Regions from separate parts of the Nocardiopsis mangrovi genome, predicted to be linked through region 1. Evidence: riboswitches for the same ligand, from Rfam matches in the RefSeq annotation. Region 1 holds a riboswitch; each other region holds the start of a gene.

Region 1 (9,385 bases):
CGCCGACGGCATCCGCTACGCGGCGGGCGAGGGCGTGCAGGTCATCACCCTCCCCGAGAGCGCCGCCGACGGCGCCGCGGCCGACCCCGGCGTGCAGGAGGCGATCGACACCGTCGCCCGCCGGGGCGTGCTGGTGGTCGTCCCCGCCGCCGGCTCGGGCGCGGCGGCCCCCGCGGCCGCGACCGGCGACACCGCGGGGGGCGGCGCCGACGAGGACGGCTCCGGCCCGGGCCCCGTTCTGACCGTCGGCGCGTTCGACGAGGACCTGCTGCTCACCGCCGATTCCCCGCGCAGCGACTCCGTGACCCTCGCCGCACCGGGTGCGGGCGTCGAGGTCCTGGAGGCAGGGGAGGGCTACACGACCGCGGACGGCACCGGCCCCGCCGCCGCGTTCGTCGCCGGGGCGGCGGCGCTCGTCCGCGCTGAGCACCCCCAGCTGCTGCCCGGCCAGGTGGCGGGCGCGCTGATCGAGGGCGCGGCCGCGCCCTCCGACGGCGGCGGCCCCGGATACGGCGCGGGATTGCTCGACGTGCCCGGTGCGCTGGAAGCGGCGGGCACGACGGCCGAGGACATCCCCCTCTACGACGAAGACCTGGCCGCCGCGGCCGACGACCCCTTCCTCCCACCGTGGGCGATGTGGACGGGGGCGGCCGTGCTGGCGCTCCTGCTGGCCGCGACCGCGACCCTCCTGGTCCGCCGCTCGACCGCCGACCCCTATGGGCTGTCGTCGCGGCGGCGCCGGGCCGAGGCCGGGGCGGCCGCCGATACCGGATCCGGCCCGCAGGCGGCCGCCCCCCGCGGGCACCGCCGCCGCGGCGGGTCCCGGCGCAAGCGCTGAGCCTCTGCCCCGCCCCGCCCCGCCCCGGCGCGTCCCGGCCGGATCGCCGCCGTTTCGCCAGGGGACACCGGGACCGGCCGCCGCGTCGGGAGCCGGTGCGGCAAGGGCTTGACGGAGGGGCCGCCGGGCGAAAAGCTTGTCCGATATGTCCCCCAGTGATTCCCTGCCCCTCCGCGGCCAGGACCGCGCCGCCCGGCCCCTGGTCGGCCGGCGGCTGGTCGACGGCCGCGTGCCCGTCGCGGATTACGACGCCAAATGGCCCTTCCTCTTCCTCCGCGAAGCCGGGCGCATCCGCAAAGCACTCGGCGAAGCCGTGCTCGACCTCCAGCACGTCGGCTCGACCGCGGTCCCCGGGCTCACCGCCACGCCGTGCGTGGACCTGCTGCTGCTGGTCGCCCATCCCGCCGACGAGGACGCCTACCTGCCGCCCCTGGCCGGCGCCGGGTACACGCTGGTCGACCGCGACACCGGCGGCGACGGTCGCCGGCTGTTCAAGGGCCCCGACGTCAACATCGACCTGCACGTGCTCGGGGCCGGCTCGGCCGAGGCCGCCCGCATGCTGCGCTTCCGCGACCACCTGCGCACCCACCCCGGCGACCACGAGCTCTACGCCGCCGCCAAGCGCGGGCTCGCCGAGCGGCGGTGGGAGAGCGTGCAGGACTACGCCGACGCGAAGTCGCCGGTCATCGACGACATCATGTCGCGGTCCTGACCCCTTCGCGCGCGGTGTCCGGCGCCGCCGACGGCCCCGCGCGGGGCCATCGGGGGGGGCCGGAGCCGGCACGGACACGTCAGCCGAGCGCGCGCAGCTGGTCGCCGAACCAGCGCTGCGGCGACACCGCAGTGGCCTTCTCGGCCAGGTGCGCGCCGCGTTCGCGGCGTTCCGCGTCGGGCATCTCCAGCGCGGTGTGCAGCGCCCGCGCGGTCTCGCTGACGTCGTAGGGGTTGACCAGCAGGGCGTGTGCGCCGAGTTCGTCGGCGGCCCCGGCCTCGGTCGACAGCACCAGGGCGCAGCCGTCGTCGGAGAGCACCGGCCCCTCCTTGGCGACCAGGTTCATGCCGTCGCGGATCGGGTTCACGAGCAGCACGTCGGCCAGCCGGTAGGCGGCCAGGGAGCGCGGGTAGTCGTCGTTGACCTCAAGGATCAGCGGAGTCCAGGAGTCGGTGCCGAACTCCTCGTTGATCTCCTTGGCCACCCGGAGCACCGATTCGGTGTACTCGCGGTACTCCGGGACGTCGCCCCGGCTGGGGTAGGCGAACGCGAGGTGGGTGACGCGCCCGTGCCATTCGGGGTGGTCGCGGAGCATCTCCCGGTAGGCGTCGAGGCCGCGGACGATGTTCTTGGACAGCTCGGTGCGGTCGACCCGGACGATGAGCCGGCGGTCGCCGACTCTTTCGCGCAGCGCGGCGCGGCGCTCGGCGACGTCGTCGGCCGCGGCCCGCTCGCGCAGCCCGTCGGCGTCGGCGCCCAGGGGGTGCACGGCGACACCGATGACCCGGCTGCCGTACTCGACGGTGCGCTTGGCCCAGTCGACGTCGGCGCGCAGGAAGGTCTCGCAGCAGCGCAAGAAGGCATCGGCCCAGCGCCGGCTGAGGAAGCCCAGGTGGTCGGCGCCGAGCATGCCCTCCAGGAGTTCGCGTCCGATGTCGGCGGGCAGCATCCGGAAGTACTCCGGCGGCGCCCACGGGGTGTGCGAGAAGTGCGAGATGCGCAGGTCGGGGCGGCGGCCGCGGAGCATGCGGGGCACCAGGGCCAGGTGGTAGTCCTGCACGGCGACCCGGGCGTTGTCGGCGGAGCCGGTGAGCAGCCCCTCGGCGAACGCGGCGTTGTAGGCGCGGTAGTCGGCCCACTCGGCGCGGAAGCCGGCGCCGAAGCCGGGCTTGTTGGGGGTGTCGTAGAGCATGTGGTGGACGAACCACAGCGTGGAGTTGGCGACCGAGGTGTAGGCGTTGGCGAAGGTCGCCGGGGGGATGTCGAGCATCCGCACGCTGGTGCCGCCCACGTCGAACCCGGCCCGGTCGAGCCGGCCCTCGGGCGCGCGGGCGGCCGCCTGGCGGTCGGCGTCGGACAGGGCCGCGCACACCCAGAGCGTGTCGGCCTGGGCGGCGGCCGAGCTGAGGCCGGACACGAGCCCACCCCCGCCGCGCCGGTGGCGGAGCCCGCCGTCGTCGTCGATCGAAAAGGACACCGGTCCCCTGTTGGATGCGACGAGGATCTGTGCCTTGTCCACCTGATCGTCCACCTCTCGCACGATGTCCGGGCCGAGCTCCCATTTGACCACCCGCCTCCGGCGCCGGGCGGGGCCGGGTGGGTGTACGGGAAGGTGTCATAGGTCTCGCCCGTCACAGTGGAACCCAAACCTGCCGAGATGTCCGCGCGTGTCCGCCCGGATACGGAGCCGGCGCCGCGGCGCGCATCCGGTGCGCCCCAGGGCGTCGCGCGCCCCGGACGGGCGTGCGGCGGCCCGGACGCGCCCGGGCGGCCGCGGCCCGCGCGCCGCCATCGCGGTCGCCCCCGGATGGCAGAGCCGGTGGGGAGTCGGTTACAGTGGCGAACGTATCCCGAGCGGATCACCGACAACTTCATATTGCTCATCCAGAGGGGTGGAGGGAACGGCCCTGCGAAGCCCCGGCAACCATCTCGGCGTGCGATTCCGCGGAAATTGCGGGGCGGCCGGGGCAGGTGCCAACTCCGTCCTGGAGCCAGATCGGCTCACAGGGAAGATGAGGGGAGACGCCTCGCATGGCGATGACCGCCACCGGCCCTGGTGCCACCACCGCCCGCCCTTTCGGCCCCGCAGTGGCCCTTTCCTGCCGCGAGTGCGGCGAGCGCTACGACCTCTCTCCGCGCTTCGCGTGTGAGTTCTGTTTCGGCCCCCTTGAGGTCGCCTACGAGTTCGGCGAGGTCAGCCACGCGTCCATCGCCGCCGGGCCCGCCAGCATCTGGCGCTACGCCGAACTGCTTCCGGTGCCCGCCAACGTCGCCGAGCTGCCCAACATGAACCCGGGCCTCACCCGCCTGGTCCGCGCCGACCGCCTCGCCGCCGAGCTCGGCATGCGCACGCTGCACGTCAAGGACGACTCCGGCAACCCCACCCACTCCTTCAAAGACCGTGTGGTGGCCATCGCCGTCGAGGCCGCCCGCACCTTCGGGTTCCGCACCCTGTCCTGCTCCTCCACCGGCAACCTCGCCGGGGCGGTCGGCGCCGCCGCGGCGCGCGCCGGCTTCGGCTCGTGCGTGTTCATCCCCGCCGGGCTGGAAGAGGGCAAGGTCATCATGGCGGCCGTCTACGGCGGCCGCGTGGTCGCCATCGACGGCAACTACGACGACGTCAACCGGTTCTGCTCGGAGCTGATCGGCGACCCGGCCGGCGAGGACTGGGGGTTCGTCAACGTCAACCTCCGCCCCTACTACGGTGAGGGCTCCAAGACGCTGGCCTACGAGATCGCCGAGCAGCTCGGCTGGCGGCTGCCGGAGCAGATCATCATCCCGATCGCCTCGGGCTCCCAGCTCACCAAGATCGACAAGGGCTTCCAGGAGCTGATCCGGCTGGGCCTGGTCGAGGACCGGCCCTACAAGATCTTCGGTGCCCAGGCCACCGGCTGCTCGCCCGTCGCCCGCGCGTGGGAGGAGGGCCACGACGTCATCCAGCCGGTCAAGCCCGACACCATCGCGAAGTCGCTGGCCATCGGCAACCCGGCGGACGGCCCCTACGTGCTCGACATCTGCCGGCGCACCGGCGGCGCCGTCGCGCACGTCGGCGACGCCGAGGTGGTCGACTCCATCGGGCTGCTGGCGCGCACCGAGGGCATCTTCGCCGAGACCGCGGGCGGGGTGACGACCGGCGTGCTGCGCAGGCTCCTCGCCGAGGGCGCCCTCGACCCCGCGGCCGAGACGGTCGTGCTCAACACCGGCGACGGCCTCAAGACGCTCAACGCGGTCGAGGCCGGGGTGACCGCCACCATCAAGCCGTCCCTGAAGGCATTCAGGGACGCCGGGCTGCTCTGACGCCGCCCCCGCGCCCTTTCCGGCCCGGTCCCGCCCCGTCCGGGCGGGCCGGCGCCCGTTCACGAAGACAAGGAGTCATGCGCTCATGAGCGTCAGTGTTCGCGTCCCCACCATCCTGCGCACCTACACCAAGGACGCGGCCGAGGTGACCGCCGATGGGGCCACCCTCCAGGACGTGCTGGACGACCTTGAGGCCGCCCACCCCGGTATCCGGGCGCGGATCCTCGACGACAGCGGGAAGATCCGCCGCTTCGTCAACGTCTACGTCGGCGACGAGGACGTCCGCTTCGCCGACGGCCTGGCCACCGCGGTCGCCGACGGCACCGAGGTCTCCATCATCCCGGCGGTCGCCGGCGGCTGCTGAGCCCCGCCCGGGCGGCGCCGGGGCGCGCCGCCGAACCCCCACCCGCATCCCCCGGGCCCGTCCCGGGGGTGCGGGTTTCGGCTTCGGGGGCCGGGTTGACCTGCGGGTGATCACCCGGCGAATTCGGGCACAGGTCGTTTGCACTCGACCATGGAGAGTGCTAAAAATGGGAGCCTTAGCACTCTGAGATGAGGAGTGCTAACTCCGGATCGAGACGATGAGGCCGCGGTCTCCGGCAGACGGGTTGCCGGGGCGAGCCGGGGCCGTCCGTCGCGGGCATCGGCTCGTTCCCACGCGTACCAGCCCGGTCTCGGGAGGACAAGAAGTCTATGGCAGCCAAACTGATCGCGTTCGACGAGGAAGCCCGGCGCGGCCTTGAGCGCGGCATGAACCAGCTCGCCGACGCCGTCAAGGTGACCCTCGGCCCCAAGGGCCGCAACGTCGTGCTGGAGAAGAAGTGGGGCGCCCCCACGATCACCAACGACGGTGTCTCCATCGCCAAGGAGATCGAGCTCGAGGACCCGTGGGAGAAGATCGGGGCCGAGCTCGTCAAGGAGGTCGCCAAGAAGACCGACGACGTCGCCGGTGACGGCACCACCACCGCCACCGTCCTCGCCCAGGCCCTGGTGCGCGAGGGCCTGCGCAACGTCGCCGCGGGTGCCAACCCGGTCGGCCTCAAGCGGGGCATCGAGGCCGCCGTCTCCCGCATCAGCGACGAGCTGGCCAACATCTCCAAGGACGTGGAGACCAAGGAGCAGATCGCCTCCACCGCCTCCATCTCCGCCAGCGACACCCAGATCGGCGACGCCATCGCCGAGGCGATGGACAAGGTCGGCAAGGAAGGCGTCATCACGGTCGAGGAGGGCCAGACCTTCGGTCTGGAGCTCGAACTCGCCGAGGGCATGCGCTTCGACAAGGGCTACATCTCGCCCTACTTCGCCACCGACCTCGAGCGCATGGAGACGGTCCTCGAGGACCCCTACATCCTCATCGTCAACTCCAAGATCTCCAACAACAACGAGCTGCTGCCCGTTGTCGAGAAGGTCCTCCAGGCCGGCCGCCCGCTGGTCCTGATCGCCGAGGACCTGGAGGGCGGCGCGCTCCAGACCCTCGTCCTCAACAAGATCCGCGGCACCTTCAAGTCCGTCGCCGTCAAGGCCCCGGGCTTCGGCGACCGCCGCAAGGCGCAGCTCGGCGACATCGCCGTGCTGACCGGCGGCCAGGTCATCACCGAAGAGGTCGGCCTCAAGCTGGAGAACACCGAGCTCGACATGCTCGGCCGTGCCCGCAAGGTCGTCGTCACCAAGGACGAGACCACCATCGTCGACGGCGCCGGCGAGGCCACCGCCATCTCCGGCCGGGTCAACGAGATCCGCAACGAGATCGAGCGCACCGACTCCGACTACGACCGCGAGAAGCTCCAGGAGCGCCTGGCGCGCCTGGCCGGCGGTGTCGCGGTCATCAAGGCCGGTGCCGCCACCGAGGTGGAGCTCAAGGAGCGCAAGCACCGCATCGAGGACGCCGTCCGCAACGCCAAGGCCGCGGTCGAGGAGGGCATCCTGCCCGGTGGCGGCGTCGCGCTGCTCCAGGCCGGCGTCCCGGCGTTCGAGAAGCTGGAGCTCCAGGGCGACGAGGCCATCGGTGCCGACATCGTGCGCCGCGCCATCGAGGAGCCGCTGAAGCAGATCGCGATCAACGCCGGCCTTGAGGGCGGCGTCGTCGCGGAGAAGGTGAAGAGCCTGGACCCGGGTGTCGGCCTCAACGCCGCCACCGGTGAGTACACCGACCTGTTCAAGGACGGCGTCATCGACCCGACCAAGGTCACCCGCTCCGCGCTGCAGAACGCGGCCTCCATCGCCGCTCTGTTCCTGACCACCGAGGCCGTCATCGCCGAGAAGCCGGAGAAGGCCGCCCCGGCCGCCCCGGACGCCGGCATGGGCGGCATGGACTTCTAAGCCCTCCTGTCGAGGTCTTCTGAGGTCCGGGTACGCGAACAGCAGCACCTGCGACGACAAGGGCGGTCCCCTGCGGGGCCGCCCTTGCTCGTGTCCGCGGCCGGGCGCTCCTTTGCAGCGGGCCGGCGGGACGGCGGAGCGCCGCGGCGGTGCCGGTCCCGGGGCCCGCGCGTCACCGCGCCGACGCGGGCCGTTCTCCCGTGTGTCGGCTGCTTTTCTCGTATTCCCGCGCCCGCCATTCCGCCGTCCGCCTGATGCGGGCTACGCGAATGTGTCATTGGCCGCATGTCGAAGACGCATGGAACCGTTTCGGTGTTCCGTGCGTCGCACTGCTTTCCCCCGATGCCCTTTTTTCGGGATGTCACTGAGAGTGCTCTGAAGGGGTTGCGATACGGCAACGGAAACGCAACCGTACGGTGGCGCAGGCGCGCGAAAACCTGAGGGTACAGGCATTGCCGCTCGGGAATCCCGAACGTGTTCGCAGCGTTACCGAAAATCTTCCCCCGGTCTGACCTGGACATAAACCTCATCCATGGGGCAAAATGTTCGAGCTGCGGATGCGTGCTGATACGTTCACTGATATCCCCATTCCCCGCTCCCCTCAATGGAGTTTTCCCGATGTCCAAGCCTTTTAATGTCCGCATGCTGATCGGACTCGCCGCTGTCGGGGCCATGGTCTCCCTCAGCGGTTGCGGCGCCGCCCTCCAGGAGACGCTCGACGCGGCCGAGGACGTCCAGGCGTCCGCCGAGGCCGAGCTCGACGACCCCATGGCGGACGAAGCGGACACGGACGTCTTCGACATCTCGGTCGGCGACTGCCTCAACGACGCGACCGTCACCGACGAGGTCACCGAGGTGCCCACCATCGGGTGCGACCAGCCGCACGACTCGGAGGTCTACCACGAGTTCGAGTCGACCGCCTCGTCGTTCGACCAGGCCGCCATCGACACCGAGGCCGAAGAGGGCTGCCAGGCGGCCTTCGAGCCGTTCGTCGGAGCCTCGTGGGAGACCTCGGTGTTCTACTTCTCGTGGTACGCGCCCACCCAGGAGTCCTGGGACTCCGGCGACCGCGAGATCGACTGCCTCATCTACGAGGAGGGCGTCCAGAACACGGGCACCCTTGAGGGCTCCGGGCGCTAGCCGTCGCCCGCTCGTGCAACCGCCTCTCCGCCCGTAGCGCGGAACAACGGAGTTCCGACCGATCCGGGCCGCCCCGCCCGGACCGTGGCGGGCCGCGGAGTTCCGCCCGGCCCCCGCAAACGGCCGACACAGGTGTCACATCACCAAGGATGGAGTGTTTCTGATGTCCAAGTCTTTGACCGTCCGCACGCTGATCGGTCTCGCCGCCGTCGGCGCGACCGTGTCCCTCAGCGGGTGCGGCGCCCTGATCCAGCAGATCGCCGGCGGCGGTGCTCAGCCGGCCCCCGAGACCGAGTCGGCCCCCGCGGCGGAAGGCGGCGACACCGCCGCGCCCCCGGCCGAGGCGCCCGGAAGCGGTGAGGAGAACACCGACATCTTCGACCTGTCGGTCGGCGACTGCGTCAACGACGGTGCCAGCACCGGCGAGGTCACCGAGATCCCGACGATCTCCTGCGCCGAGCCGCACGACTCCGAGGTCTACCACGAGATCCAGTCGACCGCCTCGTCGTTCGACCAGACCGCCATCGACACCGAGGCCGAAGAGGGCTGCCAGGCGGCCTTCGAGTCCTTCGTCGGTATCGACTACGGCTCGTCCGTGCTGTACTTCTCGTGGTACGCGCCCACCCAGCAGTCCTGGGACTCCGGCGACCGCGAGATCGACTGCCTGATCTACGAGCCCGACGTGCAGACCACGGGCACCCTCGCCGGCGCCGCCCGCTAGCGACCGCCCCGCGCCCCTTCCCCTACCCACCCTCTCCGCGGAACCGCGGAACGCCGATGTGCCGACCGACCCGGGGTGCCCCGCCCGGTTCGGGAAGGCCGCGGAATTCCGGCCGCCACGTGGTGTTGATACAGGTGTGACCCTGCGATCGACACGCCTGTCCGTCCTCGACCGGTCCAGCGTCCGGGAGGGGCGGGACCACGCCGGCGCCCTGCGCGAGACCCTCACCTTCGCCGGTCAGGCCGAGTCCCTCGGCTACCACCGGTTCTGGGTGTCGGAGCACCACAGCGTCCCCGGTGTGGCGGGATCCGCGCCCGCCGTCCTGGCGGCGTCCCTCGCCGCGGCCACCCGCCGCATC
Region 2 (9,385 bases), on a different contig from region 1:
CGGGTTCGTCGGCATGCTGTCGCTGTTCAACATGGCCGGGCGGTTCGGCTGGTCGACCGCCTCCGACCGCATCGGCCGCAAGCCCGTCTACATCGTCTTCCTGGGCGCGGGCGCGATCTGCTACACGCTGCTGGCCACGGTCGGCGGCACCTCCACGGTGCTGTTCGTGGTCCTGGCCTGCGTCATCCTGTCGTTCTACGGCGGCGGCTTCGCGACCGTGCCCGCCTACCTGCGGGACCTGTTCGGCACCTACCAGGTGGGGGCCATCCACGGCCGGCTGCTCACCGCCTGGTCGGCGGCCGGGATCGCCGGGCCGCTCATCGTCAACGGATTCCTGGACGCCGAGGGCGAGCCGGGGACCCTGACCCAGAGCGCCTACCAGGCCCCGCTGTTCACCATGGTGGCGATCCTGGCGGTCGGCTTCGCCGCCAACCTCGCGATCCGCCCGGTCGCGGCGCGGTTCCACGAGCCCGAGGGCACCGCGGCCGCGCCCGGACCGGACCTCCGGGCACCCGGGACCGGGCCCCAGGCCCCCGGCGGGGGCACCCGCCGCATCCCGTGGCTGGTCCTGTCCTGGGCGGTGGTCGCACTGCTGCTGGGATACGCGGTCATCCGCGTCGCGCTGACCGCCGCCCGGCTGTTCACCGGCTGACCGCGGCCGGGGGCGGACCGCCCCCGGCGGGGCGTTCAGCGCTCCGGGAGCTTGGCGAGCGTCCACTTCTGCACGGCCTCCGAGGGGCCGTGCCGGAAGCGGCGCAGCCACAGCGTCGACGCCGTCAGCAGCACCAGGCAGACCGCGGCCCAGAGGCCCAGAACCCACCAGGGGCCGGTGCCGGCCAGCGTCGACGCCAGTCCCAGGCCGAACCCGTAGCAGGCGAGCACGCACAGCACGTTCTGCAGCACGTAGCCGCTCAGCGCCGTGCGGCCCAGCGACGACAGGGAGGTGACCAGCACCCCCGGGCGCCGCACCCGGTCCAGCGCCCAGCCGATGAGCCCGATGAGCCCGAGCGCCACCAGCGGCGCCGCCAGGTAGCGGTCGGCGAAGGTGAACGACGGCCCCGCCAGGGTCGTGGCGATGTTGAGCGGGAGCCCCAGCCCCAGGCCCCACGCCATCAGCCGTGCCCGGATGCGCCGCGCGGCGGCGTCGTCGCCGAACGCGCCCGCGCGGAAGAGCCGGACGCCCACCAGGAACAGCACCACCATCATCGCGAAGGAGATGACCGGTTCGAGTCGCAGCGGCACCGCGTGCTCCATCCGGAACGCGATCTGTTCGAGGTAGCCGCCCTGGGCGTAGAGGCCGACCACGTCGGCGGGCGCCCCGGTACCGGTGGCCTGGGCCGACAGTCCCCAGGTGAGCAGGACCATCAGCAGGCCGTGGACCACGGCGGCCGTCCACAGCGCGATGCGCCGCGCGCGCTCGGTGCGGGCGAGCAGCCAGGCCACCACCAGGGCGGTCACGGCGTAGCCCATGAGCACGTCCCACGCGAAGACCAGCGTGAAGTGGACGGCGCCCTCCGCGAAGAGGAACAGCGCCCGGCGCGGGTAGGCGCCGGGCCAGGCGCGGCCGTGCCGCTCGGCCGACCGGTACTGGATGGCCAGGCCCACCCCGAAGAGCACGGTCAGCAGGGCCAGGAACTTGCCGTTGGCCGCGAAGCGGACGATCGCCTCCAGCACCGTCGCGACCGACGGGTCGGCCGCAACGGCGGCGACCGGCGCGAGCGCGGCCCCGTTGAACAGGACCGCGGCCTCGGCGCCGGGCGCCGCGAAGAGCCACACGTTGGTGCCGAGGGTGCCCAGGACGGCCGTCCCGCGCAGGACGTCGAGGAGGGGCAGCCGCGCGCCCCCGTTCGGCCGCCCGGGCGGTGACTCTGCGGAGCGGGTCGCGGTCGGGTCCATCGTGTGCTGCCCCCTGATCGGCCGGTGCGGCCGCCGCCTCGGCGGCCGCGCAGGTTCTCAGGGTGGCCGCGGCGGGGGGCGCCGCGCGTCCCCCGGACAGCCGATCGGCCATGATGCTTTGGATGTAGACCCCGGCCTCGGGACGGCCACCGCCCCCGCGCGAGCCGCGGTCCGCCCGGCGGCACCAGGGCGCCGCCGGCGGCCCGGCTCCTGCCGGGCCGCCCGGTCAGATCCGGATGGTGGTGCTGCGGATGATCTCGAAGACGGGGTGGGCGGCCGCCTCCTTCTCGAACTCCTCGACGGGGGAGTCGGGCGACGCCTCGAAGTAGGGGGCGACCACCAGCGCCGTGCCCGGATCCTGCACGTACTCGCGCAGTACCGGGGCTGCGCGCTCCGGGCCGACCTCGACGACGCTGACCAGCTCGATCCACCCGCCGTGGCGCAGCGTGGCGAAGCCGTCGCGGCGGATGTTGCGCACCCAGCCCACCACGCCGTACGGGGCGACCAGGAACCGGCCCTGCTCGGTCTCGGCCAGGGCGACCGGGGTGGTGCGCAGGAAGCCGGACTTGCGTCCGCGCGTGGTCAGCAGCTGCACCCGGGACGGGCCGACCCCGTACCGGATGAAGCCTCCCAGGACGGCGTTGGCGGTGCGCCTCAGCTTCGTCATCCGGAAGTGAGTGGCTTCGTTGCCCATCGGCATCTCCCTCGTTCGGCTCCTCACCATATTGTGCTTTGTGGTGTTAGCGCCGCGAGCCGGAACGGCCCGCGGCGCGGCGCGCCGCGGGCCGCCACCTGCGGTCGCTCCGGCCCGGCCGCACAGGCGCCCGCGCGGCGCCGGGCCCCGCGGTCACGGGGATCAGCGGAACGCGGAGATCCCCGTGACCGCCTGGCCCAGGCTCAGGGCGTGGATCTCCTCGGTCCCCTCGTAGGTCGCCACCGTTTCCAGGTTCAGCATGTGCCGCAGGACCGGGTACTCCAGGGTGATCCCGTTGGCGCCGTGCACCGACCGCGCGGTGCGCGCCACCCGCTGCGCGGCGGCGACATTGGCGAACTTGCCGAAGCTGACCTGGTCGCGGTGGCAGTCGCCCCGGTCCTTGAGCCGCCCGATCTGGAGCGCGGTCAGCGCGGACTGGTTGACGTCGACCAGCATGTCGGCCAGCTTGCGCTGGGTGAGCTGGAAGGCGGCGATGGGGGACCCGAACTGCTCGCGGGTGAGCGCGTAGTCGCGGGCGGCCTCATAGCAGGCGCGGGCCGCCCCCGCCGCTCCCCACACGATCCCGTACCTGGCCTCGTTGAGGCACGACAGGGGGGACCCCAGGCCGCGCGAGCCCGGCAGCAGCGCGTCCGCGGGCAGCCGCACGCCCTCAAGGACGAGTTCGGCGGTGATCGAGGCGCGCAGCGACAGCTTGCGGTGGACCACATTGGCGGTGAACCCCGGCGTCCCGGCGGGGACGAGGAACCCACGGATGCCGTCGTCGGTCGCGGCCCACACCACGGCGACGTCGGCGATCGACCCGTTGGTGATCCACATCTTGGTGCCGTCGAGCACCCAGTTGGATCCGTCGCGGCGGGCGCGCGTGCGCATGGAGCCCGGGTCGCTGCCGGAGTCGGGCTCGGTGAGCCCGAAGCAGCCGATCGCCTCCCCGGCGGCCATGCGCGGCAGCCAATCGGCCTTCTGCTTCTCGGAGCCGAACTTGTGGATCGCGGCCATGGCCAGCGACCCCTGGACCGACACGAAGCTGCGCAGCCCGGAGTCGGCCGCCTCCAGTTCGCGGCAGGCCAGCCCGTAGGCGACGGCGCCCGCCCCGGCGCAGCCGTACCCCTCCAGGTGCATGCCGAACACGCCGAGGTCGCCGAAGGACTTGGCCAGGCCGCGCGGGTCGGGGATGGTCCCGGCGTCGAACCAGTCGGCGACCCGCGGCACCAGTTCGCGCGCCGCGAAGTCGCGGACGGTGTCGCGGATGTCGCGCTCTTCGGGCGAGAGCGTGCCGTCCACGGCGAGGAAGTCGTGGGGGTCGGGGGCGGCGGCCTTGCGCGGCTCACTCATGGGGTGGTGGTCCTTTCGGGTCCGGGTGTCCTGCGGTCGGAGCGGATGCGGATGGGGGCGCGGTGCGGTGCGGTGGCCCGGGGCGGGATCACTCGACGCCGTGCTGGTAGGCGGCCCCGCGCGCCAGCATCGCGTCGATCCGATCGGCGGGCAGGCCGAGTTCGGCCAGGACGCGGGACGTGTGCTGGCCCAGCAGCGGGGGAGGGGCGGCCGGTGCCCCGGCCGCCCCCGCCGGCGCGGAGTCCGTCCGGAACCCCGCGCGGACCGTCTCCAGCCGCCCCGCGAGCGGGTGGTCGGTGGCCAGCAGGACGTCGTCGCCGGCGGCCTCGGCGGTGCGCACGGCGTCGAGCACGCCGCGCACGCGGCCCACCGGGACCCCGGCCTCCAGCAGCAGGCCCGTCCAGGCCGCGGCGGGGCGGGTGCGCAGCGTCGCGCTGATCTCGCCGACGAGTTCGGCGCGGTGGGCGACGCGCTCGGGGTTGGTGGCGAACCGGGCGTCGGCGGCGAGGTCGGGGCGGTCCAGGACCTCGCACAGCCGCCGGTAGAGGGCGTCGTTGCCCGCGGCGATCACGATCTCGGAGTCGGCGGTGGGGAACGCCTGGTACGGCACGATGCTGGCGTGGGCGTTGCCGAAGCGCCCGGGCTCCTCCCCGGTCACCAGGGCGTTCTGGGCCACGTTGACCAGGCTCGACAGGGCGGAGTTGATCAGCGACACGGTGACGTGCTCGCCCCGGCCCGTGGCGCGGGCGCGCACGAGCGCGCCGAGCACCGCGACGGCGGCGTTGAGTCCGGTGAGGACGTCGGTGATCGCGACCCCGACCTTGGCGGGCGGCCCGTCGGCGTCGCCCGTCACGGCCATCAGCCCGCTCTCGGCCTGCACGATGAGGTCGAAGCCGGGCCGGCCCTCAGGGGTGTGCCCCGGGCCGAACCCGGTGATCGAGCAGTAGACCACGGCGGGGTTGCGCCGGGAGACGGCGGCGTGGTCCAGCCCGAGGCGCTCGATCACGCCGGGCCGGAAGTTCTGGACCACCACGTCGGAGCCGGCGCACAGCTCGCGCACCGCGGCCAGTCCGTCGGGGTCCTTGACGTCGACGGCAAGGCTCCGCTTGCCGCGGTTGACGGCGAGGTAGTAGGCGGCCTCGCCCCCGGCCGAGGGGGGTCCCCAGGCGCGGGTGTCGTCGCCGTGCCCGGGGTGCTCGACCTTGACCACCTCGGCGCCCATGTCGGCCAGCAGCATGGTCGCGTACGGCCCGGCCAGGACCCGGGACAGGTCGGTGACCCGGACCCCCGCCAGCGGCGGGGGCGTGCCGGACGGGGGCACCGCGCCGCCGCCCGCCGCGTCGTCGTTCGTCGTCTCCACCTGTGCGCTCCTCGTCTCCGCTGGGGGTCGGTTGTGAGCCGGTGTGGCGCGTCAGGGCCGGTCCGCGGGTGCGGCGGCCCCTTCGCGCAGCTGGTGGTAGGTCTCCAGGCAGCGGCGGAGCGCGGTGGTGAGGGCGGCGCCCGACTGCCCGGCGTAGCGGGTCTGCACGCGCTCGACGATCTCGGCGAGGTCGGAGGTCACCGAGAGCCCCTCGACCAGGGCGCGGAAGAAGTCCTTGGCGAGGTCGGTGAGCAGCGTGGTGTCGGCGGCGACGATGCGGCCGTCGGACAGCTTCACCGCGAGGACCACGCCCAGGCGCTCGTACTGCGCGTGGCTGGCCACGCCGTCGGGAAGCCGGGCGTAGCCGGAGACGAGGACCACATCGGGGTCCTGCAAGAGCTCGGATGTGCGATCGGGACGGCGCACGGGTCCCCCTCCATTGGGCAGCGTGAAACTCCGGTGTGCTGGAGTCTCGCGCCTGGCAGGGCGGCCGGGAAGAGCCGGGCGTCCTCAGCGGGAGGGCAGACGAGGCCAGTATCACCGATGGGCTCCGCCCATTGTCAATTCCCCCCGCCGATCCGCCCCGCGGCGCCTCCCGCTCGGCCTGCGGGGCGCCTCCAGGGCCCACAGGCACGCTCGATCGGGGGTCCCGGGTGCCCGGGTTGCGTGGGTTCCGGGCGGGTGCGATATAGTCCACCGCAGGTCATGAGCGCCAGCGTCAAGCCCCGGCTTGCTGGCCGGCAACCCTCCTTCCGCGGTGGGGTGCCCCGGGTGAGGACCAGGTCGAGACACGACCGCTTCGTAACCGTGTCAGGCAAGCGCGGACCCCGTCCGGTCCGGAGCCGCAGTGCTGCTGTGCGCTCCTCCCGGGGTCCCTGAGGGCCCTGGAGGTGCCACCATGACTGCCGTCGCCGAAAACCCGACCATCGATCCCCTCCCCACCGCCGGCCTCGCCGTAGTCGGGGCCGGCGTGCGTATCCCGCTGGTAACCGGCGAAGAGGTCGACTACGCCAACTTCGACTACGCCGCCAGCGCCCCGTGTCTGACCGCTGTGCGCGACGTGCTCGGCGACGCCCTGCCCTACTACGCCAGCGTGCACCGGGGCGCCGGGTTCCACTCCCAGGTCAGCACGGCGGCCTACGAGCGCGCTCGGCGCACGGTGGCGGCCTTCCTCGGCGCCCGGGACAACGACGCGGTGGTGTTCGTCCGCGGCACCACCGACGCCCTCAACCTGCTGGCCCGCTCCATCCCCGACCAGTGCACCGTCGTGGTGTTCGCCGGCGAGCACCACGCGAGCCTGCTGCCTTGGCAGCACCGCGGCAGCAGGGCCGGGCGCGTCGTGCGGCTGCCGCTGCCCGAGAGCCCGGCCGCGGCCGTCGAGGCGGCACGGGAGGCACTGCGGTCGGCGCCGGAGGGGCCGCGCCTGCTGTGCGTCACCGCGGCCTCCAACGTGACCGGCGAGATCTGGCCGGTCGAGGAGCTGACCGCCGTCGCCCACGCCGCAGGCGCGCGCATCGCGGTCGACGCCGCCCAGCTCGTCCCCCACCGGCGGTTCAGCCTGGAGGACACCGGCGCCGACTACGTCGCCTTCTCCGGGCACAAGCTCTATGCCCCCTTCGGCGCCGGGGTGCTGGCCGGGCGCACCGACTGGCTCCAGGCCGCCACCCCCTACCTCGCCGGCGGCGGCGCGACCGGCAACGTCACCGAGGACGACGTCCGCTGGAACGACCTGCCGGCCCGGCACGAGGCCGGCAGCCCCAACGTGCTGGGGGCGGTCGCCCTGGCCGCGGCCTGCGACGCGCTGACCGCGGCCGGGCAGGAGGCCCTGCACGCCCGCGAGCAGGCGCTCCTGGACCGGCTGCGGGCCGGGCTGGCCGCCGTTCCGGCGGTGCGCGATCTGAGCCTGTGGGACGCCGGCCACCCGCGCGTGGGCATCGTGTCCTTCGTCGTCGACGGGCTGCCCAGCGACCTCCTCGCGGCGGCGCTGTCGGCGGAGTACGGCATCGGGGTACGCGACGGCCTGTTCTGCGCGCACCTGCTCACGCGCTGCCTGCTGCCCGAGGGACACGCCCAGGCGGTGCGGGCGAGCCTGGGGCTGGGGACCACCGAGGAGCACGTCGACCGGCTGATCGGGGCCGTCGCCGAGCTGGCCGCGCGCGGGCCCCGCTGGGAGTACGAGGACGACGACGGGCGCATCGCCCCGGTGCCCGACGGCCGCGGCTTCCCCGATGTCCTTCCGGGAACTCCGGCATAAAGGGTCATAAATCTACAAAACGGTCAAAACGCGATCTTCTCCGTAAAGGTTGCATTCGACACCGTTAAATAATTCAATGGTGAAACACATCACTCACGACCGGTAACATCGGGCGCTAATGGGGGGCGGCGTACGTTCGCTCGCGGGGCACGGCCCCCGCGCGGCCGACCGGCGCCGCCCGGCACCGGCGACGGCCCGGGGGGCGCATCGTGACCGACAAGCGGCGGGCACTGCACATCGGCGAGGACCAGCCCCTCGCCGATATCCCCACGCCGCGCGTCATCCGCATCAGCGACCACCGCGCCCGTTCCCGGCCCTCCCGCCCCGACCCGTCCGGCGGCGCCGATACCGCTCCGCCGGCCCGGCTCGCCCAGTCCCGCCGGGGCTTCCTCCGCCGCGTCGTCGGCTACCTCGCCGCCGATGCCGGCATCCGCCAGTTCATCGACCTCGGATCCCGGCTGCCCGCCGGTGAGGGCATCGCCCAGACCGCGCGCGCCCACGACCCCGACGCCCGCGTCGTCTACGTCGACACCGACACCGCCGTCTCCCTGCACGGCACCACGCCGCCCGCCGGAAGCGCCGCCGTCCCCACCGTGGCCGTCGAGAGCATGCGCCCCGAGCTGATCGTCACCCGGCTCAGAGCGCGCGGGCTCATCGACTTCGGCGCCCCCGTCGCCGTCCTGCTCACCGACACCGCCCCCCTCGCCCTCGGGCACGGCGGCGACCCGCACCTCCCGCACGACCTCGTCCGCGCCCTGCACGCTGTCCTGTGCCCCGGCAGCCACGTCGCCATCGCCCAGCGCGTCTCCCCGGACCGCTCCGGCACCGCCCCCGCACCCGACGCGCACTCCCGCGAACTCGCGGCCGCGGTGTTCGAGCCGTTCACGGTGATCGAGCCCGGTCTCGCCGACCTCGCCTGGTGGCCCTACCCTGACGAGGAGGTCACGGCCGAGGGAACCGGGGTGCTGGCCGGCGTCGGGCGCAGGGACTGAGCCCGCCGCCCACGCGGGACGCGCCGGGCACCTTCCGGCGCCGGGGGGAGGAGACGGCATGAACTGGACCGGGGAGATACTTGCCCAGCTGGAGTTCCACTGGGACACCACGCTGTGGCCCCGCCTCCGGGGCCTTGGCGACGACGAGTTCTTCTGGGAGCCGGTCGACGGCTGCTGGTCGGTCCGGCCGCGCCCCGACGGCTCCTTCGCCGCCGACTGGGAGTGGCCCGAACCCGTCCCGCCGCCCTTCACCACCATCGCCTGGCGGCTCGGCCACATCGTCGTGGCCGTCCTCGAACTGCGCGTCAACCGCCACTTCGGCGACCGCACGCTCGACCTGGCCGATGCCCCCTGGCCCGGCAGCGCCGAGGAGGCGCTGACCCGGCTGCACGACGGCTACGAACTCTGGCGGGCCGGGGTGCGCGGCGTCGACATCGACGGCCTCGCCGCGCCCGTGGGCGAGGCCGAGCCCCCGCAGTGGGCCGACTTCCCGTTCGCCATGCTGGCGCTGCACGTCAACCGCGAGATCATCCACCACGGCGCCGAGGTCGCCTGTATGCGCGACCTCTACCGCGCCCGCCTCGCACCCGACGCGGCCCGCGTCCCCGACCCGGTGTGAGCCGGGGGTGTGATCCCGGACCCGCCCTTGCCGCGTGCGGCCGGCTCCGAGCCCGTTCACGGGACCGGAGCCGGCCGCACGCGGAATCGGGCCGGGCGCGGTGCCCGAACGGCCCGGTCGCGGCGCCCGCATACGGGCCGGCGGGCGGCCCCGCGAACCCGGGTCTAGGCGGGGACGGCTCCGGCCTCCCGCCGCCACGCCCGCGCATAGGCGTCGA
Region 3 (9,385 bases), on a different contig from region 1:
GCTTGTTGCCGATGATCTCCAGCGTGACCGGGGGAAGTCTCATTCGCTCGTCCTCGCGCGCAGTCGCAGGTTCCCGGCGTCGTCGACGGCGGCCGACCAGCCGGGCGGGATGAGTACGGTGGTGTCGTCCTGCTCGACGACGGCCGGGCCGTCCAGCGCCTGGCCCGCGAGCAGCGCCGCGCGGTCGTACACCTGCGCCTCCACCCGCTCGCCGCGCACCAGCACGGGGCGCCGGCCGCGGGGCCGCGGCGCTCCCGTTCCGCGCGCGGCGGCCCCGGCCGTGACACCGGGCCGCGGGGCGGTGATGGCCAGGCGCACGGTGCCCACCCGCACCGGTGCCCCGGTGTCGCGGAAGCCGTAGAGCCGTTCGTGCTCGGCGTGCAGCGCCCCGGCCAGGGCGGCCGCGTCCAGGAGGGCCGCGTCCCCGCCGGTCCCCAGGGGCACCCGCAGCTCGAACGCCTGGCCGACATAGCTCAGGTCCGCCGACAGCGAGATCACCGGGTCGGCGGCGGGCGCCCCGTCCTGCTCGGCCAGCCATGCGCGGGCCTCGGCGGCCAGCCCGGCCAGGACCTCGCGGACGCGGGCCGCCACGGTGTCGTCCAGCGGCCGGCGCAGGCTGCGCGCGAAGTCGCGGCGCAGGTCGGCGGCTGCCGCGCCGAGGGCGCACAGCGTGGCCGCCGACGCCGGGACCAGGATGTCGCCGATGCCGACCTCCTCGGCCAGCACGGCGGCGTGGGTGGGGCCGGCGCCGCCGAACGGGACGAGGGTGAAGTCGCCGGGGTCCAGCCCCCGCTGGGCCAGCGTCTTCTGGAGCTCGACCGCCATGCCCGCGGTCGCGATCCGCAGCGCGCCGTCGGCCGCCCGCTCGGCGGCCTCCCGCCCCCGCCCGGCCCCGATCCCGGCCGCGACCGGCTCCAGCGCGCCCAGCGCCGCGGCGGCGTCCAGCCGCATCCGGCCGCCCAGGAACGCCCCGGGGTCGATGACACCGGTGGCCAGGTAGCAGTCGGTGACCGTCGGCCGCTCGCCGCCGCGCCCGTAGGCCACGGGGCCGGGGTCGGCGCCCGCGCTCTCGGGGCCGACCTTGAGCACCCCGTGGGCGTCGACGCGCACCACCGAGCCGCCGCCCGCCCCGATCGCGCTCACCGCGACGACCGGCAGGATCAGCGGCAGCCCGCCGATCGTGGTGTGGACGGCGAACTCCGGCTCCCCGTCGACGGTCACCGCGATGTCGCTGCTGGTGCCGCCCATGTCGAAGGTGACGATCCGGTCCACCCCGGCGGCCGCGCCCAGGCGGGCCGCCGCGGTCACGCCGGCGGCCGGCCCGGACAGCACGGTCTCGATCGGGCGCGCACGCGCCGACGCCAGGCTGAGGGACCCCCCGTTGGAGGCGGTGATGTGCACGGGGGCGCGCACGCCCAGCTCGGCGAGCAGCCGCTCCAACCGGTCGAAGTAGCGGCTCATCAGCGGCTGGATGTAGGCGTTGAGGCAGGCCACCAGGGTCCGCTCGTACTCGCGGACCTCCGGCCACACCGCGGCCGACGACACCACCGGCATTCCGGGCAGCAGCGCGCCCAGCCGCGCGGCGACATCGGCCTCGAACCCGGGGTCGGTGTGCCCGTGCAGCACGACCGCCGCCACGGCGTCGGCCCCGGTCGCGGCCAGCTCCTCGGCGGCGCGGGCGAGTTCGGCGTCGGAGGGCGACCGCAGGGCGGCGCCTTCGGGCCCCAGCCGCGCCGGGATCTCCACGATCCGGTCGCGGGGGACGAGCGGCTCCTCCTTGGCGGCGTGCAGGTCGAAGGAGGACGGCATCCGGCTGCGGCCGATCTCCAGGATGTCGCGGTAGCCCTCGGTCACGGCCAGGGCGATGCGCGCACCGCGCCGCTGGATGATCGCGTTGAGGCCGATGGTGGTGCCGTGGGTGATCCCCGTCAGGTCGCCGGGGCGCAACCCCGCGGCGGCCACGACCGCGGCCAGCCCGCGGGCCACCGCCAGCGCGGGGTCGGCGGGGGTGCTGGGCTCCTTGTGGTGGGCCGTCCCGCCCCCGGGCAGCGCGAGCACGAAGTCGGTGAACGTCCCGCCGACGTCGATGCCCACCCGCGCCCCGCCCGCCGCGGCGCCGGCTCCCGGCGCCCCGGGTGCGGGGGTCGTCGTGCCTTCGCCGGCGGTCACAGTGCCTCCGAGAGCTTGGTGAAGCGGTCGACCAGGACCATCACGACGACGCTCGTGAGCATCAGCAGCGTGGACACCGCGGCGACCGAGGGGTCGAGTTCGAACTGCACCGCCGAGAAGATGCGCACCGGAACGGTCACGGTGTTGGCCCCCGACACCAGGACGGAGACCGCGACCTCGCCCAGCGACGTGACGGCCGCGAAGACGGCGCCCGCAAGGATCCCCGGCCGCAGCAGCGGCAGCGTCACCGTCCAGAAGACGCGGGCGCGCCCCGCCCCGAGGGTCGCCGCCGCCCGCTCCAGGGCGGGGTCGAGCTGGCGGGCGCTGACCAGGATGGTGCGCACGGCGAAGGGCAGCGCGACCACCGAGTGCGCCAGCCACAGCCCCGGGATGGTGTTGAGCAGGCCCAGCCCCTGGAAGTAGTAGAGCAGCCCGAGCGCGATGATGATCTCCGGGACCATCAGCGGGGCCAGCGCCAGCCCGGCGATGAGCCCGCGCCCCGGGAAGGTCCCGCGCGCCAGGCCGTAGGCCGCGAGGGTGCCCAGGACCACGGTCGTGGCCACCACCATCGCCACCAGCAGCCCGCTCAGCCGGAAGGACACCCCCCAGTCGGGCGAGCCCAAGACCTCGGCGTACCAGCGCAGCGACACGCCCTCGGGCGGGAACGCCAGCGACGCGGCGGGGTTGAGCGAGCTGATGGCCAGGACCACCAGCGGCGCCGCCAGGAACACGAACACCAGCACCGCGGGCAGGGCGACCGCGGTCCGGACGGCGCCGCGCGCCAGGGGGCCGCGGCGCCGTGCGACGGGGGACGCGGGCCGTGCCGGGCCGCCACCGGCCGCGCGGGCCCCGGCGATCTCAGCCATGCAGCTTCCTCTCCCAGAACCGGAACCCGGCGCCCATCGCCGTGACGCACACCAGGGTCAGGACGAGCAGCGTCAGGCTCAGCGCCGCCGCCACCGGGTAGTCGTAGACGCTGGTGATCTGGCTGTAGACGCGCAGCCCCGCGAGCGGCTGGTTGGCGCCGCCCACCAGCAGCGGCGTGATGTAGATGCCCATGGCCAGCGGGAACACGATCATCGCGGCGGTCGCGATCCCCGGCACGCTCAGCGGCAGGGTGACCCGCCCGAACGTGCGCACCGCCCCTGCTCCCAGGCTGTGCGAGGCGCGCCGCAGGTCGGGGTCGATCCCGCCCAGCGCCGTGGTCAGCGGGATGATCGCGAACGGCAGCAGGACGTGGGTGACCGAGATGGCGACCGCCGCGTAGCTGGTCAGCAGCGGGGCGGGCCGTTCCAGCAGCCCCGTCGAGGTCAGGAACCGGTTGACGACGCCGTTGGCCGACAGCAGCACCACCCAGCCGTAGCTGCGCACGACCACGCTGGTGAGCAGGGGGGACAGCACGATCACGAACATCAGCGTGCGCAGCACCCCCGGCCGCGCCCGCGCCAGCGCGTAGGCCGCGGGGTAGCCCAGGACGACGCACACCACCGTGACCAGCAGCGCGGTGAGCAGGCTGCGGACCAGGGCGTCGGAGAAGAACGCCTCGGTGAACACCCGCTGGTACTGCACGAGGGAGTACTCGGGCAGCGGGTTGCCGGCCGCGTCGACCGGGTGCAGGCTCAGCGAGAGCACCCGGACCAGCGGCACCAGGAAGAACGCCGCCAGGAACACCACCGCGGGCAGCACGTAGCCCATTCCGGTGCGGGGCGGGCGCCGGGTCGGCGCCGCGGAGGGGGAGGGGGCGGGGCCGATCGCCATCACCGGGTCCCGCGCCCGGCCGTTCCGGCGCCCGCGTCGGCGTCCTCCGGACCGGCGAAGCGGATCACGTCGGCGGGCGACCAGTGGGCGGTCACCCGCGTGCCCGGGGGCGGCGGTTCGGCGGCGGTGCGGGCCCCCAGGGACACGCCCTCGGCCACCTCGATCTCCGCCTGCCAGGCGTCGCCCAGGAAGGCGCGGTAGACGAGCACGCCGTCGGCGGACCCCCGCCCCGCGCCGCCGGGTGCGGCCGCCTCGCGGGTGCCGACCGCGACCTTCTCCGGCCGCAGCGCCACCACGGTCTCCCGGCCCGGCGCGAGCCCGGCCAGGCCGGTGCGCACCCGCGCCTCGCCGGAGACCAGGTCGCCGTCGCCGTCGGCGACGCCCTCGATCACGTTGGCCGCGCCCACGAACTCCGCCACGAACCGGCTCACCGGTGTCGCGTAGACCTCCTGCGGGGTGCCCAGCTGCTCGATCCGCCCGCCGTTGAGAACGGCGATGCGGTCCGACAACGACATCGCCTCCTCCTGGTCGTGGGTCACGAACACCATCGTGATCCCCAGCCGCTGCTGGAGTTCGCGCAGCTCGACCCGCATCTCGCGGCGCAGCTTGGCGTCGAGGTTGGACAGCGGCTCGTCGAGCAGCAGCACCGCGGGGCGGGTGGCCAGCGCACGGGCCACGGCGACCCGCTGCTGCTGGCCGCCGGACAGCTGCCGGGGGCGGCGCCGGGCGTAGTCCTCCAGACCGACCAGGCGCAGCGCCTCGGTGACCCGCTCGATGCGCTCGGCGCGCTCCACCCGGCGCACCCGCAGCCCGTAGGCCACGTTCTCGGCGACCGTCATGTGCGGGAACAGCGCATAGCTCTGGAAGACCATGCCCAGGCCGCGCCGGTGCGGGGGGACGTCGGTGAGGTCGGCCCCGTCGATGGTGATGCGGCCGCCGGTGGGCAGCACGAACCCGGCGAGGGAGTTGAGCAGGGTCGTCTTGCCGCACCCGCTGGGGCCCAGGATCGACAGGAACTCGCCGCGGCGGATGGCCAGCCGGTCGACGTCGAGGACGCCGGTGCCGTCGTAGCCCGCGGTCAGCCGCTCGACGACGACGTGCTCGCCATCGGCCCCGGCCGGCCCGTCACCGGGACCGCTCACTGGAAGATCTCGTTCCACCGCTGCTGCCATTCGTTGAGGTTGGGGGTGGCCGCGTCGTAGTCGACCCAGGTGAAGCCCTCGTAGACCTCGGGCCCGTACTCCACCTTCGCGGTGAACTCGGGGTCGTACTCGATGGAGTCGTTGCCCCCGCCGTAGAAGGTGCCCTGCGCGAACGGCTTCTGGTGCTGGGCGGAGGTCAGGTAGTTGAGGAACCGGTAGGCGGCGTCGGTGTTCTCACTGCCGGCCGGGATGTAGTAGGAGGTCAGGGCGCCCACCGCGCCGGAGGTCGGGTAGCTGAACCCGATCGGCTGCCCCTCGGCCTCCATCGCGAAGGCGCGCCCGTCCCAGAACGGCACGATCCAGGCGTCGCCGTTCTGGATCGTGGTGGCCACGGTCCCGGCGTCGGCCGGGTAGGCCGAGACGCAGTCCTTCAGCTTCTCCAGGTCCTCGAAGGCGCGGTCGACGGCGTCGGGCTCCGAGAGCGTGCCGCCGTTCTGCGCGACGAGGGCGGAGAAGAACTGGAGGCCGGCGTTGTAGGTCAGCGGCGGGAGCGCGATGTGGCCGCAGTACTCCTCGTTGAAGATGTCGGTCCAGTCCTGCGGGGCCTCGTCGATCTCGTCCGTGCGGTACAGCAGCCCCAGCGACCCCGTGGTCAGCGGCGCCCCGTAGGCGGAGCCCTCGACGGTGGACTGCTCCACCAGAACGGGGTCGAGCTGGGACCAGTGCTCCAGGCGGGTGGTGTCCAGCGGTTCGAGAACGTCGTTGTTGACCGCCTGGTGGAAGGTCTCCGAGGTGAGCGCCACGACGTCGAAGGGCGGGTTCTCCCCCTTGGCGGCGCGCAGCCGGGTGAGCCAGTCGGCGTCGGCACCGGTGACCACGTTCACCGTGATGCCGGTCTCCTCCTCGAACGGTGCGACGAAGGACTCCTCGAACAGGCTGCCCCACTCGCCGGCGAACGCGGTGACGGTGATCTCGTCGCCGCCCCCGCCGCCGCCGGAGGTGTCCACGCCGCCACAGGCGGTCGTGGCCAGCAGGAGCAGCGCGGACGTCGCCGCGCCGGAGGTGAGTGCGACCCTGCGTCGAGTCGTGGATTGCATCGGGCGTCCCTTCGCCTGTACTTCTCGGCGGCCGGGGGCAGCGGCGGCAAGCGCCCTGCGCCGGGGGTCGGGGCCCGCTGCCGGTGGCGGGGCTCCGCGCTTGCCGCCGATGCCTTCGGCACCGGCCACGGCCATGTCCTCACCCGGGGCACCCCGCCGCGGAGGAGGGTTGCCGTCCAGCCAGCCGGGGCTTGTCGCTGGAACTCGTGACGAAGATCAACATAACAGAGAATCCCGACATTTCCACTCTTGGAGGTCGGGTGCCCTGTCGCACACTCCGCCCTGGTTCGGCCGGCGCCCGCCCGCCTCCCCCGTCCCCCGCAGCGCCGCTCCGGCACCGGGGTACAGGGTCCGAACTGCGGAGATCATTCGACCGCAGGGTGTCACAGGGGCGACCCGCGCGCATCGCGGCGCGCCAGGACGGCCCCGCGGAGGCGGCCGCCCGGCCGCGAGTACCGGGCGGGGTCGTGGGTAGTCGGGGCGCCAGGTTCGCCCCACCCGCGGGCGAGGGCAGCCGAGGAGCCGAGGCCGTGCACGATCCCGCGAACGAGACGCCGGCGCGCGACCACCCCCGCGTCTTCGCCGAGATGGCGCGCGACCTGCTCTCCGAGGACTCCGTCCGCGACGTCCTGGACGCGATCGTCCGGCTGGCCGTGCACACGCTCGACGGATGCGAGGAGGCCGGGATCCTCATGGCCGACCGGCCCGGCCGCGCGTTGTGTACCGCCGCGGCCACCGGGGAGCTCGCCCGTGCCGCCGACCGGGCCCAGTTCGACTGTGACGAGGGCCCCTGCCTGGCCGCCGCGCGCGGGGAGCGCGCCGTCCGCGTCGACGACATGGCACGGGAGGACCGGTGGCCCGCCTACCGGGCGCCGGCGCTGGCCCTGGGGATCGGCTCGATGATGGGGTTCGAGCTGTTCACCCACGACGGGTCGCTGGGTTCGCTGAACATGTACGCCACGCGGACCGCCGCCTTTGACGCCGCCGCCCAGGAGAGGGGGTGGGTGTTCGCCTCGCACGCCGCCGTCGCCATCGCCTCCGCCGAGCGCGAGGCCGCCGTCCGCGCGGGCCTGGCGACCCGGCACGACATCGGGGCGGCGGTCGGCATCCTGATGGAGCGCCACCGGCTCAGCGACGCCGAGGCGTTCGACGTCCTCAAGCGGGCCTCCATGCAGACCAACACCAAGCTGCGCGACGTCGCCCTGCGCGTGACCGGCGCCGGCGCCGTGCCGGCCCCGGCGCCGCCGGGCGACGCCGAGACCGGGGACCCGCTCGCGGGACCGGCCCCGGCGGACTCCGCCGAGCCCGCCTGAACGACCCGGCCCCGCAGCGCGGAGGGGTCCCGGCCGAGGGAACGGCCGGGACCCCTCCGCGCCCGCCGCCCCCGCCCGCCCTGCCGGCGGGAGGGGACGCGGGTGCCGGCCTACAGGCCCGAGGCGAGAACCACCCCGTAGCCGGTCGGCACATCGGGGTCGCCCTCGTCGTAGGACGAGCCGACGGACACGACCGCCTGCGTGCCGGGCACGAGGGCGAGGTCGCGGACGCTGAGGTCGTAGTTCTCGATCTCAGGCGTGTCGCGGGTGACCGTCCCGGCGGAGTCGTGGTGCACGAAGGTCGGGTCCCAGGACTCCTCCTGGATCCACATGCCGCCCGAGCCGTCGTCCTCGATCGCCTCCAGGCTCGCGTTGCGGTCCTGGTCGACGGTGACGTCCCAGCTCTCGCCGTCGTAGTGCGCCGTCAGCGGCCAGTACTCGTTGATGTCGTCATCGTTGAGGTCGTGGACGTAGCCCACGGCCGTGATGTCGTCACCGGCGCGCACCAGAACGTCGTTGAACGTCGCGCTGGCGATCTCCGAGGGCAGTTCGACCTCGGGGACCTCCAGGTCGGTCCACTCCGTGCCGTTGTAGAGCGCGGCGAGCGGCTGGGCGTCGGAGGTCGAGCCCACCGCGACCACGGTGTCGCCGTCCGCGCCGTCGATCGCCTGGTTGGCGCCGGCGGGCGGAGACGTCCAGTCACGCCAGATCTCGCCGTCGAAGCGGACCGCGCGGGTGTCGCCGACGGCGTCCTCGGCGATCAGCCACGCCTCGTCCTCGGCGAGGACGTCGAGGTCGTTGGGGGTCAGCCCGGCGTCCATCTCGTAGGGCGTCCAGTCCGTCCCGTCGAAGTGGATGGCGCTGACGCCGTCCACCGTGGGGCCGACCGCCCAGGCGTTGTCCGGCCCGGAGGCACCGGCGACCTCGGGCTTCAGCGTCCAGTCGGCGGGAAGGTCCTCCTGGGCCCACTCCTGGCCGTCGTAGCGCTGGATGTAGGTGCGCGGCGTGTCGCTGTCGTCGGGGTACTGGGCGCCCAGGGCCCACACGTTCTCGGAGTCCCCGGCGGCGACGGAGGTGAACATGACGTCCTCCCCCTGTGCGCCGTACACCTCGCGCCACTCCTCGGCGGCCGATGCGGGCCCGGAGGAGAGCCCCAGAACGGCGACCGCGACCGCCGAGCCGACACCGGCCCGCTTCATCAGCGGCTTGGCATCCGCCATTGACACACTCCCCATCATTCGGTGATCACAACATGACATGTGTGTGACGCCTGAGGTGATGGAGAAGTTCAGCGTAGATCGCCCGAATTTTCGCCGAAACCCTTATTCCGTGGGGGTTCCGCGGTCTGCCCGCCCCATCCGCGCAGGTCCGTGGCCGTGCCGTCGCGGCGAGGATGTCCGGCCGGCCCCGCGGGCGGTTCCGGCCGGAAGCGCCCGCCGGAGCCCGGCGCGGATCAGCCCGCCGACGGCGCGGGGCCGTCGCACGCGGGGAGCGCGGTGAGCGTCCCCTTAGCGGTGCCGATGATGGGCCGGGACATCAGGCTGATCTTGCTGGCCGGCATCACGGAGCGGTCGATGCAGCCCGCGTCGGGGGCCGGGTTCGCCGCAACGTCGCGCTCGGCGGCGGACGCCGGGCCCGCTCCGGCGCACATCCCGGCGGCGGCGATCGCGGCGAGGGCGGTGGCGATGGGCCGCATGGCGGGGTCTCCAATCCACGCAGGCGTTCCACCTGCATATGTGTCCATGTGTGATCACTCGACAGCATAGAGCAACGCGTCGTGGGCCGCGGGTGTATTCGACGACGCGTCCGCCGAGGCCCGCCCGCGGAGCGCTGCCGCAGGCGGGCGGGCCGTCGGCCGGGCGGTGGGGCGCCCCCGCCCGGGACCTATCGACGTCCTCCCCACCGT

What was found. A riboswitch is a leader RNA that binds a small molecule or an ion and turns the genes downstream of it on or off. The one in region 1 is predicted to bind S-adenosylmethionine.
Region 2: linked by a shared signal. The riboswitch ahead of ACFO4E_RS06440 (aminotransferase class V-fold PLP-dependent enzyme) and the one ahead of thrC (threonine synthase) in region 1 are both predicted to bind S-adenosylmethionine.
Region 3: linked by a shared signal. The riboswitch ahead of ACFO4E_RS19795 (ABC transporter substrate-binding protein) and the one ahead of thrC (threonine synthase) in region 1 are both predicted to bind S-adenosylmethionine.

The regions. Positions count from the first base shown of each region.
Region 1 is NZ_JBHSFQ010000010.1:102,599-111,983, forward strand. It holds gene ACFO4E_RS12895 (S8 family serine peptidase) at 1-838, shown strand, start outside; gene ACFO4E_RS12900 (GrpB family protein) at 984-1,550, shown strand; gene ACFO4E_RS12905 (alpha,alpha-trehalose-phosphate synthase (UDP-forming)) at 1,630-3,069, opposite strand; SAM riboswitch class I at 3,428-3,569, shown strand; gene thrC (threonine synthase) at 3,582-4,847, shown strand; gene ACFO4E_RS12915 (ubiquitin-like small modifier protein 1) at 4,933-5,211, shown strand; gene groL (chaperonin GroEL) at 5,541-7,166, shown strand; gene ACFO4E_RS12925 (septum formation family protein) at 7,809-8,306, shown strand; gene ACFO4E_RS12930 (septum formation family protein) at 8,470-9,027, shown strand; gene ACFO4E_RS12935 (MsnO8 family LLM class oxidoreductase) at 9,164-9,385, shown strand, end outside.
Region 2 is NZ_JBHSFQ010000004.1:151,225-160,609, reverse strand. It holds gene ACFO4E_RS06470 (OFA family MFS transporter) at 1-652, shown strand, start outside; gene ACFO4E_RS06465 (DUF418 domain-containing protein) at 688-1,896, opposite strand; gene ACFO4E_RS06460 (nitroreductase/quinone reductase family protein) at 2,123-2,590, opposite strand; gene ACFO4E_RS06455 (acyl-CoA dehydrogenase family protein) at 2,753-3,943, opposite strand; gene ACFO4E_RS06450 (CaiB/BaiF CoA transferase family protein) at 4,032-5,303, opposite strand; gene ACFO4E_RS06445 (DUF3870 domain-containing protein) at 5,355-5,729, opposite strand; SAM riboswitch class IV at 6,005-6,130, shown strand; gene ACFO4E_RS06440 (aminotransferase class V-fold PLP-dependent enzyme) at 6,202-7,557, shown strand; gene ACFO4E_RS06435 (SAM-dependent methyltransferase) at 7,767-8,549, shown strand; gene ACFO4E_RS06430 (DinB family protein) at 8,608-9,168, shown strand; gene ACFO4E_RS06425 (nucleotidyltransferase domain-containing protein) at 9,333-9,385, opposite strand, start outside.
Region 3 is NZ_JBHSFQ010000021.1:449-9,833, reverse strand. It holds gene ACFO4E_RS19820 (hydantoinase B/oxoprolinase family protein) at 1-43, opposite strand, end outside; gene ACFO4E_RS19815 (hydantoinase/oxoprolinase family protein) at 40-2,169, opposite strand; gene ACFO4E_RS19810 (ABC transporter permease) at 2,166-3,035, opposite strand; gene ACFO4E_RS19805 (ABC transporter permease) at 3,028-3,927, opposite strand; gene ACFO4E_RS19800 (ABC transporter ATP-binding protein) at 3,927-5,069, opposite strand; gene ACFO4E_RS19795 (ABC transporter substrate-binding protein) at 5,066-6,166, opposite strand; SAM riboswitch class IV at 6,258-6,378, opposite strand; gene ACFO4E_RS19790 (GAF and ANTAR domain-containing protein) at 6,697-7,479, shown strand; gene ACFO4E_RS19785 (hypothetical protein) at 7,590-8,699, opposite strand; gene ACFO4E_RS19780 (hypothetical protein) at 8,933-9,175, opposite strand.